Regions from separate parts of the Exiguobacterium sp. BRG2 genome, predicted to be linked through region 1. Evidence: riboswitches for the same ligand, from Rfam matches in the RefSeq annotation. Region 1 holds a riboswitch; each other region holds the start of a gene.
What was found. Region 1 has a riboswitch for S-adenosylmethionine ahead of Q9R23_RS05235 (methionine ABC transporter ATP-binding protein). Riboswitches for the same ligand answer to the same signal wherever they lie in the genome.
Positions count from the first base shown of each region.

Region 2: linked by a shared signal. The riboswitch ahead of Q9R23_RS09365 (Na+/H+ antiporter NhaC family protein) and the one ahead of Q9R23_RS05235 (methionine ABC transporter ATP-binding protein) in region 1 are both predicted to bind S-adenosylmethionine.
Region 3: linked by a shared signal. The riboswitch ahead of mtnK (S-methyl-5-thioribose kinase) and the one ahead of Q9R23_RS05235 (methionine ABC transporter ATP-binding protein) in region 1 are both predicted to bind S-adenosylmethionine.
Region 4: linked by a shared signal. The riboswitch ahead of Q9R23_RS10015 (LLM class flavin-dependent oxidoreductase) and the one ahead of Q9R23_RS05235 (methionine ABC transporter ATP-binding protein) in region 1 are both predicted to bind S-adenosylmethionine.

Region 1 covers NZ_JAUZUW010000003.1:27,297-30,852, forward strand. Annotated here, with positions in the region: gene Q9R23_RS05225 (PLP-dependent cysteine synthase family protein) at 1-884, shown strand, start outside; gene Q9R23_RS05230 (bifunctional cystathionine gamma-lyase/homocysteine desulfhydrase) at 877-2,043, shown strand; SAM riboswitch class I at 2,101-2,205, shown strand; gene Q9R23_RS05235 (methionine ABC transporter ATP-binding protein) at 2,284-3,306, shown strand; gene Q9R23_RS05240 (methionine ABC transporter permease) at 3,303-3,556, shown strand, end outside.
Region 2 covers NZ_JAUZUW010000006.1:5,321-8,876, forward strand. Annotated here, with positions in the region: gene Q9R23_RS09355 (alpha/beta hydrolase) at 1-522, opposite strand, end outside; gene Q9R23_RS09360 (metal ABC transporter solute-binding protein, Zn/Mn family) at 692-1,660, shown strand; SAM riboswitch class I at 1,730-1,834, shown strand; gene Q9R23_RS09365 (Na+/H+ antiporter NhaC family protein) at 1,916-3,226, shown strand; gene Q9R23_RS09370 (hypothetical protein) at 3,266-3,469, opposite strand.
Region 3 covers NZ_JAUZUW010000017.1:5,988-9,543, forward strand. Annotated here, with positions in the region: gene Q9R23_RS15385 (methylthioribulose 1-phosphate dehydratase) at 1-7, opposite strand, end outside; gene Q9R23_RS15390 (2-hydroxy-3-keto-5-methylthiopentenyl-1-phosphate phosphatase) at 4-663, opposite strand; gene Q9R23_RS15395 (2,3-diketo-5-methylthiopentyl-1-phosphate enolase) at 660-1,850, opposite strand; SAM riboswitch class I at 1,921-2,022, opposite strand; SAM riboswitch class I at 2,228-2,331, shown strand; gene mtnK (S-methyl-5-thioribose kinase) at 2,410-3,556, shown strand, end outside.
Region 4 covers NZ_JAUZUW010000006.1:139,418-142,973, forward strand. Annotated here, with positions in the region: gene Q9R23_RS10010 (ATP-grasp domain-containing protein) at 1-441, opposite strand, end outside; gene Q9R23_RS10015 (LLM class flavin-dependent oxidoreductase) at 438-1,496, opposite strand; SAM riboswitch class I at 1,571-1,673, opposite strand; gene Q9R23_RS10020 (DUF975 family protein) at 1,783-2,421, opposite strand; gene Q9R23_RS10025 (DUF817 domain-containing protein) at 2,615-3,400, opposite strand; gene Q9R23_RS10030 (YczE/YyaS/YitT family protein) at 3,554-3,556, shown strand, end outside.

The DNA of each region.
Region 1 (3,556 bases):
CACTCTACGAGATCACTTCATTCGATTTGCCTGCTGGTACGCGCATTTTGGCGAAGCTCGAATGGATGAACCCTGGGGGCAGCGTCAAAGACCGCCTTGGCATTCAACTCGTTGATGCAGCAATCGAAAACGGACATGTGACACCAGGCGGTACGATCATCGAGCCGACAGCCGGGAATACCGGCATCGGCTTGGCGCTTGCCGCTAAAAAATATGATCTTCAAGTCATCTGTGTCGTTCCGGAAAAATTCAGTCAGGAAAAACAGACGTTGATGCGGGCACTCGGCGCAACCGTCGTCAACACGCCGACTGAACTCGATATGCAAGGGGCGATCGACCGGGCAAAAGAACTCGGTCAGGAAATTCCGAACAGTTACGTTCCGTTACAATTCGAAAACGAAGAGAACCCAGTCACGTATCAGCGGACACTCGGTCCTGAGCTGATTGCGGACTTGCCGCACATCGACTGGTTCGTTGCCGGTTGTGGTTCAGGTGGTACGTTCGCCGGAACAGCGGACTTCTTAAAACAACGTCTCGGTACAAAAGCAGCGATCGTCGAACCGGAAGGCTCCGTCTTAAATGGTGGTCCAGCCGGTCCGCATAAGACAGAAGGCATCGGAACAGCGAAATGGCCAAGTCTCGTTCCGCGTGAACTCGTCGACGAGATTCATACGATTTCTGACCGCGATGCATTTGACGCGGTTCATACACTCGCTGCTCGCGAAGGATTACTCGTTGGTAGTTCAGCAGGTGCAGCGCTCGTTGCTGCGCTTGATATCGCGAAGCGTCACCCCGGCAGTACGATCGTCACCGTCTTCGCAGACAGTGCCGAACGCTACTTAAGTCAACAAATCTTTGAAAAGGTGGACGAAACTCATGCGTAAGAAGACAGCATTGATTCATGGAGGAACAGGTGTCGACCGGGCAACAGGAGCCGTCACACCTCCGATCTATCAAACAAGCACATACAAGCAGGATAAAATCGGTCAACTTAAGGACGGATACGAATACTCACGGACAGCGAACCCGACACGGACGAGCATCGAACGATTGATTGCGGATCTCGAGGGCGGCGCACGTGGTTTTGCCTTCGGTTCTGGGATGGCAGCGATCCATGCCGTCTTCCACTTGCTTGAGTCTGGCGACCACATCGTCATGACGGATGATGTCTACGGTGGTACGTTTCGCTTGATGCAACGTGTCTTACCGAAGTTCAACATTCAAGTGACATTCGTCGATACGACGGACCTTGCGGCAACGGAAGCAGCGATCCAAGACAACACGAAGATCGTCTACGTCGAAACACCGACGAACCCGTTGTTGAAAGTAACGGACATCGCAGCCATCGCAACGATTGCCAAACGTCACGATCTTAAACTCGTCGTCGACAACACGTTCGCGACTCCATATCATCAACAACCACTCGCGCTTGGTGCAGACATCGTCTTGCACAGTGCAACAAAATACATCGGCGGACACTCGGACGTCGTCGCTGGACTTGTCGTCGTCAAAGATGATGCGCTCGGCGAAGAGCTTCACTTCATCCAAAACTCGACAGGCGGCGTACTTGGACCGCAAGACAGCTTTTTGCTCGTCCGTGGTCTTCGTACACTCGGTATCCGGATGGATGCGATCGAAGAGACAGCACATGATCTCGTTGCGTTCCTACAAGCGCAAGATATTGTCTCAAACATCTTCTACCCGGGACTTGCATCGCATCCTGGTCACGACATCCAAGCGAAACAAGCGACTGGGTTTGGTGGGATGATCAGCTTTGATGTTGGTTCAGCAGCGAATGCAGAAAAACTCGTCGAGGCGACACACTTCTTCACACTTGCTGAGAGTCTTGGTGCCGTCGAGAGTCTGATTTCCGTTCCGGCACGGATGACGCACGCGTCGATCCCAGCAGAGCGTCGGGCAGAACTCGGCATCACAGACGGTCTCGTCCGGATTTCAGTTGGACTTGAAGACGCGGAAGATTTGAAAGAAGACTTAACGCGTGCTTTCACGTTCCTCGAAAAAGTTTCTGAAAAAACTGTTTGACAACAAAAATAACCCCTGCTAATATTCAGAATATATTCTACAAACTTAATACCGAAACTCTTATCGAGAGTGGTGGAGGGACTGGCCCGATGAAACCCGGCAACCGCGGATCTGATCCGAAGTGGTGCTAATTCCAGCAGACAAAAGTCTGGGAGATGAGAGCAAATGGTTTTGTGTACTGAAAAGTGCGCGCGTTTGCTCTAAAACGCGCGCACTTTTTTTATTTTAGGAGGGACAGTTGTGATTCGTTTACAAGACGTAGGAAAGATTTATCGCTCAAAGCGCGGAGCGGTCGAAGCTGTCGCGAATGTCGATCTGACAATCGAACGCGGTGAAATTTTTGGAATAATCGGTTATTCCGGAGCAGGGAAATCGACCTTGATCCGATTGTTGAATATGCTCGAAGCACCAACGAGTGGTTCGATCCAAATCGATGGTGTTGAGATGACATCACTCAAACCAAAGGAATTACGAGGCGTCCGTAAGAATGTCTCGATGGTCTTCCAACATTTCAACTTATTGTGGTCACGAACAGTTGAAGAGAACATCATGTTCCCACTCGAGCTCGGTGGCTTCCCGAAAGCACACCGCAAGGAACGGGTAGCGGAACTGATCCAACTCGTTGGTTTGGACGGACGCGAAAAAGCCTATCCGTCACAATTATCGGGTGGTCAAAAACAACGTGTCGGTATCGCTCGGGCACTGGCATCGAACCCGGACGTTCTCTTATGTGACGAGGCAACAAGTGCACTCGATCCGAAGACGACGGACTCGATTCTTGAGTTACTTGTCGATATCAACGAAAAACTGAAACTGACGATCGTCTTGATCACACACGAGATGCACGTCATTCAAAAAATCTGTCACCGGGTCGCTGTCATGGAAGCCGGTAAAATCGTCGAGCAAGGACCGGTCGCAGAAGTCTTCCGTCATCCGAAGCAAGCGATGACGAAGGAGTTCGTCAAACAATTGACGTCGCCGTCGGAAAACGAGTTGACGTTCGCGAAACTACGCGAACGGTACCCAACCGGAAAAATCGTTCAGTTGACGTTCGTCGGATCAACAGCGGAAAGCCCGATCCTCGCGGAAGTCATGAAGGATTCACCGGTCCTGTTCAACATCATCGGCGGAAACGTCGGTCAATCACAGGAAGGGGCACTCGGTACACTGTTCATTCAGTTGATCGGGGAAACAGAAGCAACACAAGCGGTCATCACGAAGCTTCAAGCCAGTGATGTTGAAGTGGAGGTGGATCACCGATGATTTCATTCTTTGACAACCTAGATTGGGACATGGTGTGGGAAGCGACAGGCAGTACGATCTATATGACGGCAATCGCTGGGTTTTCGACATTCGTTCTCGGTTTGATCATTGGTTTACTATTGTATGCGACAAACGAAGAGTTATTGTTCAAGAATCGGGCGTTCTATTCAGTGTTGAGCTTGATCGTCAACGTCTTCCGTTCGATTCCGTTCATCATCTTACTGATCTTATTGATTCCATTTACGACAGC
Region 2 (3,556 bases), on a different contig from region 1:
GAAAGCAGATGGGGCAAGTGCCGTCGTCAGCATGAGTGCAGCTCCGGCTGAGTCTCCCCATACCATCATCCGTCCTCTTAAAATGCGAAGATCTTCTGCTTCTTTGTTCAAAAAGCATAAGGCATCCCGTACATCTTCGAGATTATCCGGAAAATAACTGCCTTCTTCAAACAGACGATAATCGATACTACAAACAGCAACCCCAAGTTCAAGCAGGCGATCAACGATCGGGCTAAAACAGAACAGATCCTCGCGCTCTCCACGAACGAATGCGCCACCGTGCGCGTAGATCGCGACCGGAAACGGTCCTTCCCCCGGCGGATAATAGAGATCGAGTTGTAAGGTACGGTCTCCCACTTGTTTGTAAGTGAGTGTCCGCGATGCGAGTTGTTTTTCTGTGATTGGCAAGGCGGGTTCAGTCCATCGAAGTAATGCACCGTAATTGTTCCAGATACTTGCTCCCGCAGCTGCCGTCGTTAGTAGTGCAGCTCCCCCCATTAGCCATGCAGTTTCACGTTTCACTTGATCACCTCCAAAAGACGTACCAATTCCTTCACTTTATTATCCTTTTACCCCGTTTTAAAAGAAGTCGAACGTCTCGGTATTCGTACTTGACGCTTCTCAAACGTTCCGCTATAGTGAAAAAGTCCAAATCGGAATAATTACGTTTTAATAACGGAGGTAACATATAATGAAAAAAATCATTCCTGCTTTAACGGTCGCATTCGCGAGCGCAAGTATCCTCGCAGCTTGTGGATCAAACACCGATTCATCGACTTCAGATGATAAAAAGACGGAAATCTATACATCGACGTTCGCAACAGCTGCCATTGCCCGTGAAATCGGTGGTAATCAAGTCAACGTCAAGATGATCGTCCCACCTGGAGCAGATCCGCACTCCTATGAACCGACGTCAAAGCAACTCACTGAGATTGCCAAAGGTGACCTTTTCCTTTTGACGGGTACGACACTTGAACCCTATTCAAAAAAAATCCAAGAGAGTCTAAAAGGCACGGACGTCCGGTTCATCGAGACGAGTAAGGATGTCACTTTGCTGGAATCGGATGCTACGCTTCACGCACATGAAGAAGAGGGACATACAGAAGATGAGCAGGCGCACGAAGAGGAAGGACACGATCATGGAAAATACGATCCACACGTCTGGCTTGATCCTGTCAACGCCAAAGCAATGGCACGTTCTATCACAGTCGCCTTATCAAAAGAAGTACCAAAAGACAAAGCAACATTCGAAAAAAACCTGAAAGCGTTCGATCAGCAGGCTGACGCACTCGATAAAGAGTTCAAGCAAGCCGTCGCTGACGGATCAAAAAAAGAACTTCTCGTCACACATGCAGCTTACGGTTACCTCGCCGAACGATATGGTTTCACGCAGCTTCCAATCGCCGGAATTTCCCCTTCCGATGAACCCTCACAAAAGCAACTGGCTGCTTTAGTGAAAGAAGCGCGGATGCATGATTTGAAATACGTCGCGTTCGAAGAAACGGTTTCACCAAAGGTTGCGCGTGTCATCCAAAAAGAAATCGGAGCTAAATCCGTGACGATCCATAACCTCGAGTCGGTGACGAAATCGCAGCAAAACAGCTCGTATTTTAAGTTGATGGAAGAAAACGTCCAGACGTTAGAACAGGCACTTCAGTAAAGTACAGTTGACACGCGTTACTCAATGCGGTACGGTAAGAAACGTGTTTTACAACAATTGAATGACTTCTTTTTATCGCGAGAAACGGAGGGACTGGCCCAATGATGTTTCGGCAGCGGACGATTTGATTCGTACTGTGCCAAATCCAGCAAGCGAAAGCTTGAGAGATAAGAAGAGCGTCTTTATTTCATAAAGACCTCCTTCTTTCTTGCGAAGGGGTCTTTTTTTGTATCTTTGAGAAACGAGGTGTCAACAATGAATGAAATGATCACGCCTAACAAATGGGCACTGCTTCCCCTCGTCGTATTTCTGGTCCTCTTCATCGGAGCCGGCATCTTCTATGACGACTTTTACAAATTCCCGATTCTTATCGCTGCTTTGATCGCGCTGATCTTTGCTGCAATCACGACGAAAGGATCGATTAATCAAACGGTTGAACGAATCGCAACCGGTGCCGGAAATCCCGATATCATGATTATGGTCTTCATCTTCTTATTAGCCGGTACGTTCTCTGGAACGGCAGAAGCAATCGGCGCCATTGATGCGACCGTCAATGCTGCCTTAACGTTCCTACCTCCGTCACTCCTGATGAGCGGTCTGTTCGTCATCGCTGCCTTCATCTCGATGGCAATGGGAACTTCGACTGGAACGATTGCTGCACTCGCACCGATCGCCTTCGGTATTCATGAAGCAACAGGCATCAACGTCGCAATCGCAGCAGCGTCAGTCGTTGGGGGTTCGATGTTCGGCGATAACTTGTCGTTCATCTCAGATACGACGATCGCTGCCGTTCGAACGCAAAAAACGAACATGCGTGATAAATTCCGGACGAACTTCATGATCGTTCTCCCGGCTGCCATCTTGACGGTCATCTTACTCGCATTCGTTTCTGGTTCTGGCGATGCGGTAACGGCTAAAGCATTCGAGTTCTACAAATTGATTCCATATCTCGCCGTCATCGTCCTTGCACTATTTGGTGTTAACGTCATCCTCGTTCTCGTCGGTGGTACATTGCTCACTGGCATCATCGGTATGATTGACGGTAGCTTCGGTTTAAGTGGGTTCGTCCTTTCGATGTCAAAAGGAATGATGGGCATGGCAGAGATTTCAATCTTGACGCTCCTCATGGGTGGTCTCGTCAGTTTGATTACGTTCAACGGTGGAATCGCCTACTTGAAGGAGACGTTGACGCGCAAGATTTCACAGCGTCGCGGTGCCGAATTCAGTATGGCGGCACTCGTCAGTGCAACGAACCTCGCAACGGCGAACAATACGATCTCGATTCTTGTCGCTGGACCACTCGCGGCTGAAATCGCCGATACGTATGAAATCGATCGCAAGAAATCAGCGAGTATTCTTGATATCTTCTCTTGTGGGATTCAAGGTATCATTCCGTATGGGGCACAACTCTTGATCGCAGCAGAGTTGACGAAGACGGCTTCACCGGAACTGATTCCGTATCTGTTCTATCCGTTCCTGCTCTTCGTCTGTGGATCGATTGCCATCATCTTTGGTTTCCCACGTCCGAAGAAATCAGTTGCTCAACAGGAAAAAATCTCTTCTTAACCAACGACAGGTCCGATCATGGTGATCGGACCTGTTTCATTATTTTTTCTGCTTCGCTTGTCGTTCTAAAATCAAATACGCGATTGCTGGAAGTGGAAACTGAAGGAGTCCCGCGCCTCCCCATACCCACGGGTTACGTCCTGATTTTCGTGCACTGAAAAATAGGCTAACTGCTTGCGTGACCAACAAGGCACTAATACTAAGCCAAGCTCCCTTTGATAGCTTTTTATTCTTTTGAGCCATCCTTTCTCCCCCTCTTTCTGACATACAGTCAGATGTGATGAATTCTCTTTTATTTTAACCCATTCTATTCCTCCATGAGCATGGAAA
Region 3 (3,556 bases), on a different contig from region 1:
ATGTCATGTTGTCACCTCCGCTCGTGTTAAATCATGAACGATATCGTGGAACGTCTCAAACGGTGTATAGGCGATATCGTTCTCTTCACACAACGTGATCAGATAATCACGGGCATAGACACGATCCGCTTGTTTTGCGAGTTCGAAGTCCGTCACCGAGTCGCCGATGACGATGATGACGTCACCGTCTTTACGTAGTGTCCGAGCAACGGACGTTTTACAACAGCCGCACCCGTTCGTGCAATGGGTATCGCAGGCGTTTGGCCAATCGATATGGACGAATGGACCACTAAAATCAGCGACGTTACAGTAAATCTGTTCTTGGTCGAGGAATGGCGCTAAGATTGGTTCGACGAAAAAGTCCATTCCACCGCTGACGATCGAAAAATCGATGCCTTGACGACGACTGTACTGCAGTAACTCCGAAAATCCGTCGCGAATGACTGCACGCTCCAACAAAAAGTCAAGATAGGCTGTTTTTCCGTCAGACGGCAGAAGTGCGAACATTTGCCCGACACCACTCTGAATCGATAACGTCCGGTCGAGTACACCGCGTTTTAACGGTTCGAAGTCACTCGCTGGCGCAAATGCCTGCATGAGTGCGATGATGTTATCCTGTGTCGTCACCGTCCCGTCGAAGTCACAAAGAATCCGTACGGTCATGACTTGATCCCCCAAGCGTCGAGGGCAATTCGTAATTCTTCATGACGCGATGCTGCCGTCGATAGGGATTCATTTGCGAGTGCCGCATCGAGTGCCTGACGGAAAGCAATGACACCAGCCGCAGCACCTTGCGGATGACCATGTACGCCGCCGCCGGCGTTGATGACGGAATCGATCCCGAAGTCTCGTACGAGTTGAGCGACGAGTCCAGGATGAATACCGGCTGAAGGAACCGGGAAGATTGATTTCGTCTGACCGAGACGGGTCGCTTCGACCGCGATACCACGGGCGACATCCTTTGGCAAAGCGACATTGCCGTAAGGAGACGGGAATAGCGTCAAGTCTGCTCCAGCAGCGCGCGGTAATGTGCCGAGTAAGACAGGAGCTGCGACTCCGTGATTCGGGCTAGCGATCAACGCACCGCTATATGCCGGATGATTGAAAATCGGAACGTTGATTTCCGGATCACTTGCCAGTTCGCGTAAGACGTCGAGTCCGTATGTGAAGGTATTCAGCAAGAAAGCAGTCGCTCCAGCATCAATCAATCGCTTGGCTTGATCCTTGAGCGTAAAGACAGGACCGCTGAGTGTGATCGCATATAACGCACGTTTACCGGTCCGTTGGAAGTGAGCATCGATGACCTCACGTCCGATCCGTGCCCGGTCAATCGTTGGTGTCAATGGATTGTCGTATAGGATCTCATCGTCTTTGACGAGATCGATCCCACCAGCGAGTTGTCCTTCGAGTTGATCACGAAGGAACGATAAATCGCGTCCGATGACTCCTTTGAAGATGCTCATTAATAGTGGGCGATCTTCGACACCGATCAAGGAACGGACCCCTTCGATCCCGAACTTTGCACCTGGAAAGTCCGACGTAAATGTATCGGGTAGTAGCAATTCCGTTAATTTGATTTCACCGTCGAGTGAGAGTTTCCCGAAGACGGTCGTCAGAATCGCAGAAAAGTCGCGCGATACGTTATGTTCCGGGTAACGAATCGTGATATATCCTTTGCCATCGCGCTCTTCGGTATGTACGACTTCCCCTTTGAACGAGGCAAGTTGTTGTTGTTCGAGATGATTCAGTTCCGTCCAAGAACCGACTGTCAGACCAAGCGCGAGTTGTTCAGCGCGCTGCTCGAGTCGATCACGGGCAGTCAATTGATAAGTAGCAGTGATATAAGCCATGTCTTTCCTCCTTCAACAAAAAAATGGTCTCTCGTCAGCGACAAGAGACCATGAATGATTCGAACGTGGACTCTTATCTGTCAGCTTAGTAGCTGCAAGAATTAGCACCGTGCCAAAAGGTCGGTTGCTGCGACATCGTAGGGCTTGTCCCTCCGTCTGCTCTTGATAAGAATTGGATGAAATTGTGAAATCTAATTGCAATTTTTACATGAGAATCGCCACTTGTCAAACTATTTTTAGAAAATTTATTTTTTTGAAAATACTCTTTCTATAGATGACTTAAAAATGATATCCGTTTCTGCTTGATTTCGATTTGACAGCGAGGAAGTCGATTGCGTAAGATTCAAATCAATATCACACACGACAACTACATACGACTCTTATCGCGAGTTGGCAGAGGGAATTGGCCCGATGACGCCGCAGCAACCGACCACTGGGCACGGTGCTACATCCAACAGACGTTTCGTCTGAGAGATAAGAGGACGCAGTGACTTTTCTGCGCCTCTTTTCGATGACGAAAAGAGGCGCTTTTTCGTGTATCACATAGGGGGAAACTGAGATGACATATAAAGCATTCACAGAACAGGACGCGATTGATTGTGTTCGGACATTAGGACTGATCGGCGATGGAGCCGTCGAAGCAGAAGAGATTGGCGACGGGAACCTCAACCTCGTCTTTCGGATTCGAGAAGGCGAACATCGCTTGATTTTAAAACAAGCATTACCATATGCGAAGGTCGTCGGGGAGAGCTGGCCGTTATCGCTCGAACGAGCGTGGATCGAGCAATCCGCACTCCGTGAATTCGCACGGCATGCCGTACCGTTCGTGCCACGTGTTTTTCATGCTAGTCATGAAGAGGCATATACGGTCATGGAAGATCTTTCACATCTGACGATCGTTCGAAGTGGTTTACTCGCAGGTGAACAGTATCCGTTGCTTGCGGAACATATCGGTTCTTATCTCGCTCGGACGTTATTCCATACATCGGACTTTGCGCTTGGTCCGGTTGAAAAAAAACGTATCGCCCGAACGTACTACAATCCGGACTTGTGCGACATCACGGAAAAATTAATCTTCACGGATCCGTTCCATGACGCGGAGACGAACGAGATTGAAGCCGGGCTTGAAGAAGAGGTGGCACGTCTATGGGCGGACGATGAGTTGAAACGCGAAGTCGCAAAACTCGAAGCGCTTTTCATCACGAAAGGAGATGCGTTGCTACACGGCGATCTACATACAGGAAGCATCTTTGCTTCGGCAACGGAAACGAAAGTCATCGATCCAGAATTCGCCTTTTATGGTCCATTCGGATTTGATGTCGGACAGTTCATCGCCCACTTATTCTTTGCAGCATACCCGGATTATTCAGCACTTCGTGATGCCCGGATTCGCGACATCGATACGTTTTGGCTGACGTTCGCTTCGACGTTCCGTGCGTTATGGGAACGGGAAGCCGTCGAACCGTTCCAGGCATCAGGACTCGTCGATGATGTACTGAGCACGATCTTGCAGGATGCCCTTGGCTTTGCCGGTTGCGAATTGATTCGGCGGACGATTGGTCTTGCACCGGTCGCTGATTTAGAATCAATCGATTCAACGACGGAACGCTTAGAGCGGAAACGTCACGCTCTTCGTCTAGGATCGGCGTTAATCAAACGCCGTACAGAATGCCGAACATTTGATGATTTACGAAACTTTGACGTAA
Region 4 (3,556 bases), on a different contig from region 1:
GACGCCGAGACCTTTCCCTGCACGGTTGTGTTTCGTGATGAATGACGAAACACCGATCTCTTTTGCTGCTTGTACGATTTGATCGCGTCCGACGGCAGCCGTCGTCTTCGGTACACGAATCCCAGCCTTCCGCAACGCCGTGTATTGATTGACTTTGCTGACTTCAAGACGAAGCGCACGCGTTCCGTTAAAGACGGTCCGGTCATGCTCTTCTAACCAAGCGAGGACCCCTTCCGTCAACTCCGGCGCGTAACGATGCCCCCGCGTATGCGAAGACGCACTCATACGACTGTAAAAGACACCTTCTGGCGGCAGTTCATCTAACGGTACGATTCCTTCATTTAAGTGCCACTGCTCGTACGGCAACTTGAGTTCTTCGAGACGTTTGATGAGATGATCCGTCCATTCTTGGTTTTCGTGGAGAATATGAATTTTTGTCATGATTGTTGACCTACCTTTCGTTTCGCTTCGACCAGTGGCATTACGTCACGGGCAAAGCGTTCCATTTCTTCAAGTTGTGGTGAGAATTGTAACAAGAGCAAAGTGACACCAACGGCTTCGAACGCTAGAATCCGTTCGGCAATCTGTTCTGGTGTTCCGATCAAGTTCGGTCGCAGACCACGGTTCGAGACGGAATAATCATTTCGTTCGACCTGTTGTTCGAGTTGCGATTTACTGATGAAATCTTGATAACCGGCATAACCGGCGCTGTCTTCCTTAACGTCCGTGATGCGTTGCCACTCAAGAAGCGCTTCTTCTTCCGTATCCCGACAAATGATGTAGGCAGCAAGACCGAAGCTCTCAAGCGGTGCGTGTCCCGTCGCTTCCCGGCGTACTTTCATATCATTGATTTTATGAGCTACTTCTTCAACAGTGCCTCCATGCATGACGTAGGCATCACAATGTTCGACGATCGTCCGTTTTCCGGCTTCACTCTCTCCACCAGCGTAGAGCTTAATCCCCTGACGCTGGACGGGTTTCGGATGGAGTTCTGCCTGTTCGATCGTGTAGTGATGACCGAAGAAGCTGTACGGTGACGCATCTGCCCATAGTCCTTTCATGACCGTGACGAACTCTTCCGTCCGGGCATAGCGCTCATCATGTGCAGTAAAAATACCGTTGTATTGTTTTGCTTCTTCTGCCCACCAGGCTGAGACGACATTGAGCGTAAATCGCCCTCCACTCAACTGATCGATGTTTGCCGCCATCTTCGCCGTCGTCGCTGGATTATGGAACCCGGGACGAACCGCTGTCATGATCTCAAGGCGTTCTGTTGTTGCAGCAATCGCCGCTGCCGTTGTCCATGCCTCAAGACTCGGTTCCTTGATGCCTTTGATATCGTTCAAGTTCAATTCCGCAATCAACGTCGTCGAGAAGCCGATGCGTTCAGCTGTTTGTGCGACTTGTTTCGCATAATCGAATGTTGCTGGCATCTGTTCATCCTCGACGTTACGTAACCATCCCCCAAAAATCGGTAACCAAAAACCATACTCCACTCCATCGTCCCCCTTATCATAAAAAAACGCTCTTTTCGAAGTTCGAAAAGAGCGACGGTATCTTGTCCTGTCCGCTCTTATCTTCAGAAGGTATTCCTTCCTGGAAGTAGCACCTTCCGCCATAGCGGGGTTGCTGAAGTGTCTTCGGGCCAGTCCCTCGACTTCTCTAGATAAGATGTGTTGCATTCATCGTACAGAATTCATTGAACTAAAGCAACCATTAAACCGTCTTTTCCTATCGGATTTATTTCAAAGAAAAATCCCGACGTAGTGTCGGGATTCCGGATTAATATGGTGCGACGAAATCTGATGTTGGCTCTGGTGCTTGCTCCCCACGAATACGATCGTAGAATTTGGCAAGCGTGACACTGAAGTATGGTCCGACCCATAGGACAGCAAGACCAAGTGTAACGATTACAAGTAATGCCCAACCAATGAATGATAGGAAGAGTAAGAATGCTTCCATCTTGTGACCATCCATGAGTTGGCGTGAACGCGTGATGGCCTCGAGGATACCGATCGATGGTTCATCTCGAAGGATGTAGAACGTCAACAAGTAAGAGAATGACTTGATGATACCAGGGATGATTAAGAGTAACGTCCAGAGCGCGATAAAGATGAACTGAACAATGGCCAGCCCCACCACTTTCAGGAACATACCATATGGCTCAAACAAATCCGTCACTTTCGTTTCTTCGCCACGAGCAATCGACATGGCAATCCATGTCCAACCGACTCCTACTGGAATCAATAAAATCGACACCAATGATACAACGAGATCTATACTACTAGACGGCTCATCGATATCCGATCCAAATAAATTAGGAACACCCTGAATAATACTAAACAGCAGAAAAGCTAGGACTGCAAATCCCCAACGACCGCTGAGCGACTCCTTCGCTGCTTTCTTTAATTGAGATGACATGAGTAAGGTCCTCCTTGAAAAATAAGTTCTCACCTTACTCTACGGCTTAAAATTTCTAATGTTTCACTCTTTTTTCAATAATTTCCCGTCTCGTTGCTGGTTGAGCCAAGCACGCTCAAGTTGTCGTCCACATGTTAGAACGAACGTTGAACATCGAAGCGCTTCATCGCAAACGAAATGTCATGTTTTTCGTCTATGTACGCTGATATATCTCCACAGCCGGATCCTGACGCTTGTATTTCGCGACGATGACGATCAAAACCGTGATGATCACAAGCAGGAACCAAGAAGACAATTTTCCAAGATCAACGACTGCCCAGCCTCCTTCCTGATGCGGATAGACCCAGCCTTTAAAGAACGTCACGATGTTCTCCGCGATCCAAATGAAAAAGGCAATCAGTAAAAAGGATAGGACGAGCGGCATCCGGTAGATCGTCTGCTCGATCGTAAAATGAACCCATGACTTATAGAAGACAAGGACGACGAGGACCATCAATAGCCAGCGTGCATCGAAGATCCAATGGTGGGTGAAGAAGTTGAGATAGACGAGACTGCCTACGCTGATCGCAAGCCAAGGCGGTGGAAATGCTGTGAAGCGTAAATGAAATCTTCGGAACGCTTGACAGACATAACTTGCGACACTTGCATACATGAATCCTGCATACAAGGGAACACCAGCCACTTTCGTTAGAGCCTGTTCCGGATAACTCCAAGACCCAACGTTCACTTTGAACAGTTCAAGTGCTAGACCAATCACGTGAAAGAGTAAGATCAGTTTGAACTCTTCCAGCGTTTCATAACGCGTGACAAGTAAGACGATTTGGACGAGAAGACACCATAGCAACAGGAGATCGTATCGCGCGATCGGTTCAGCAGGAAGATAACGTGAAAGAGCAAGCGCTGCGAAAATCATGACGGGAAAGACGCAACAGACGGCTTCTATGTATGTAAAACGAATCAGGTGCCGGATCGCTTTCATCCTGTCATCTCCTTTTTTCTTCAGTATACGTTTCTCTTTCGACCTTCCCCTCCTTCTTAAGATGGAAAAAACGGAAAATTTCGTCTTTCTTCTTCTACTTTCCTCATGATACAGTTAACGAATCAATTATTTTTAAGAAATGAGGTGTTAGACATG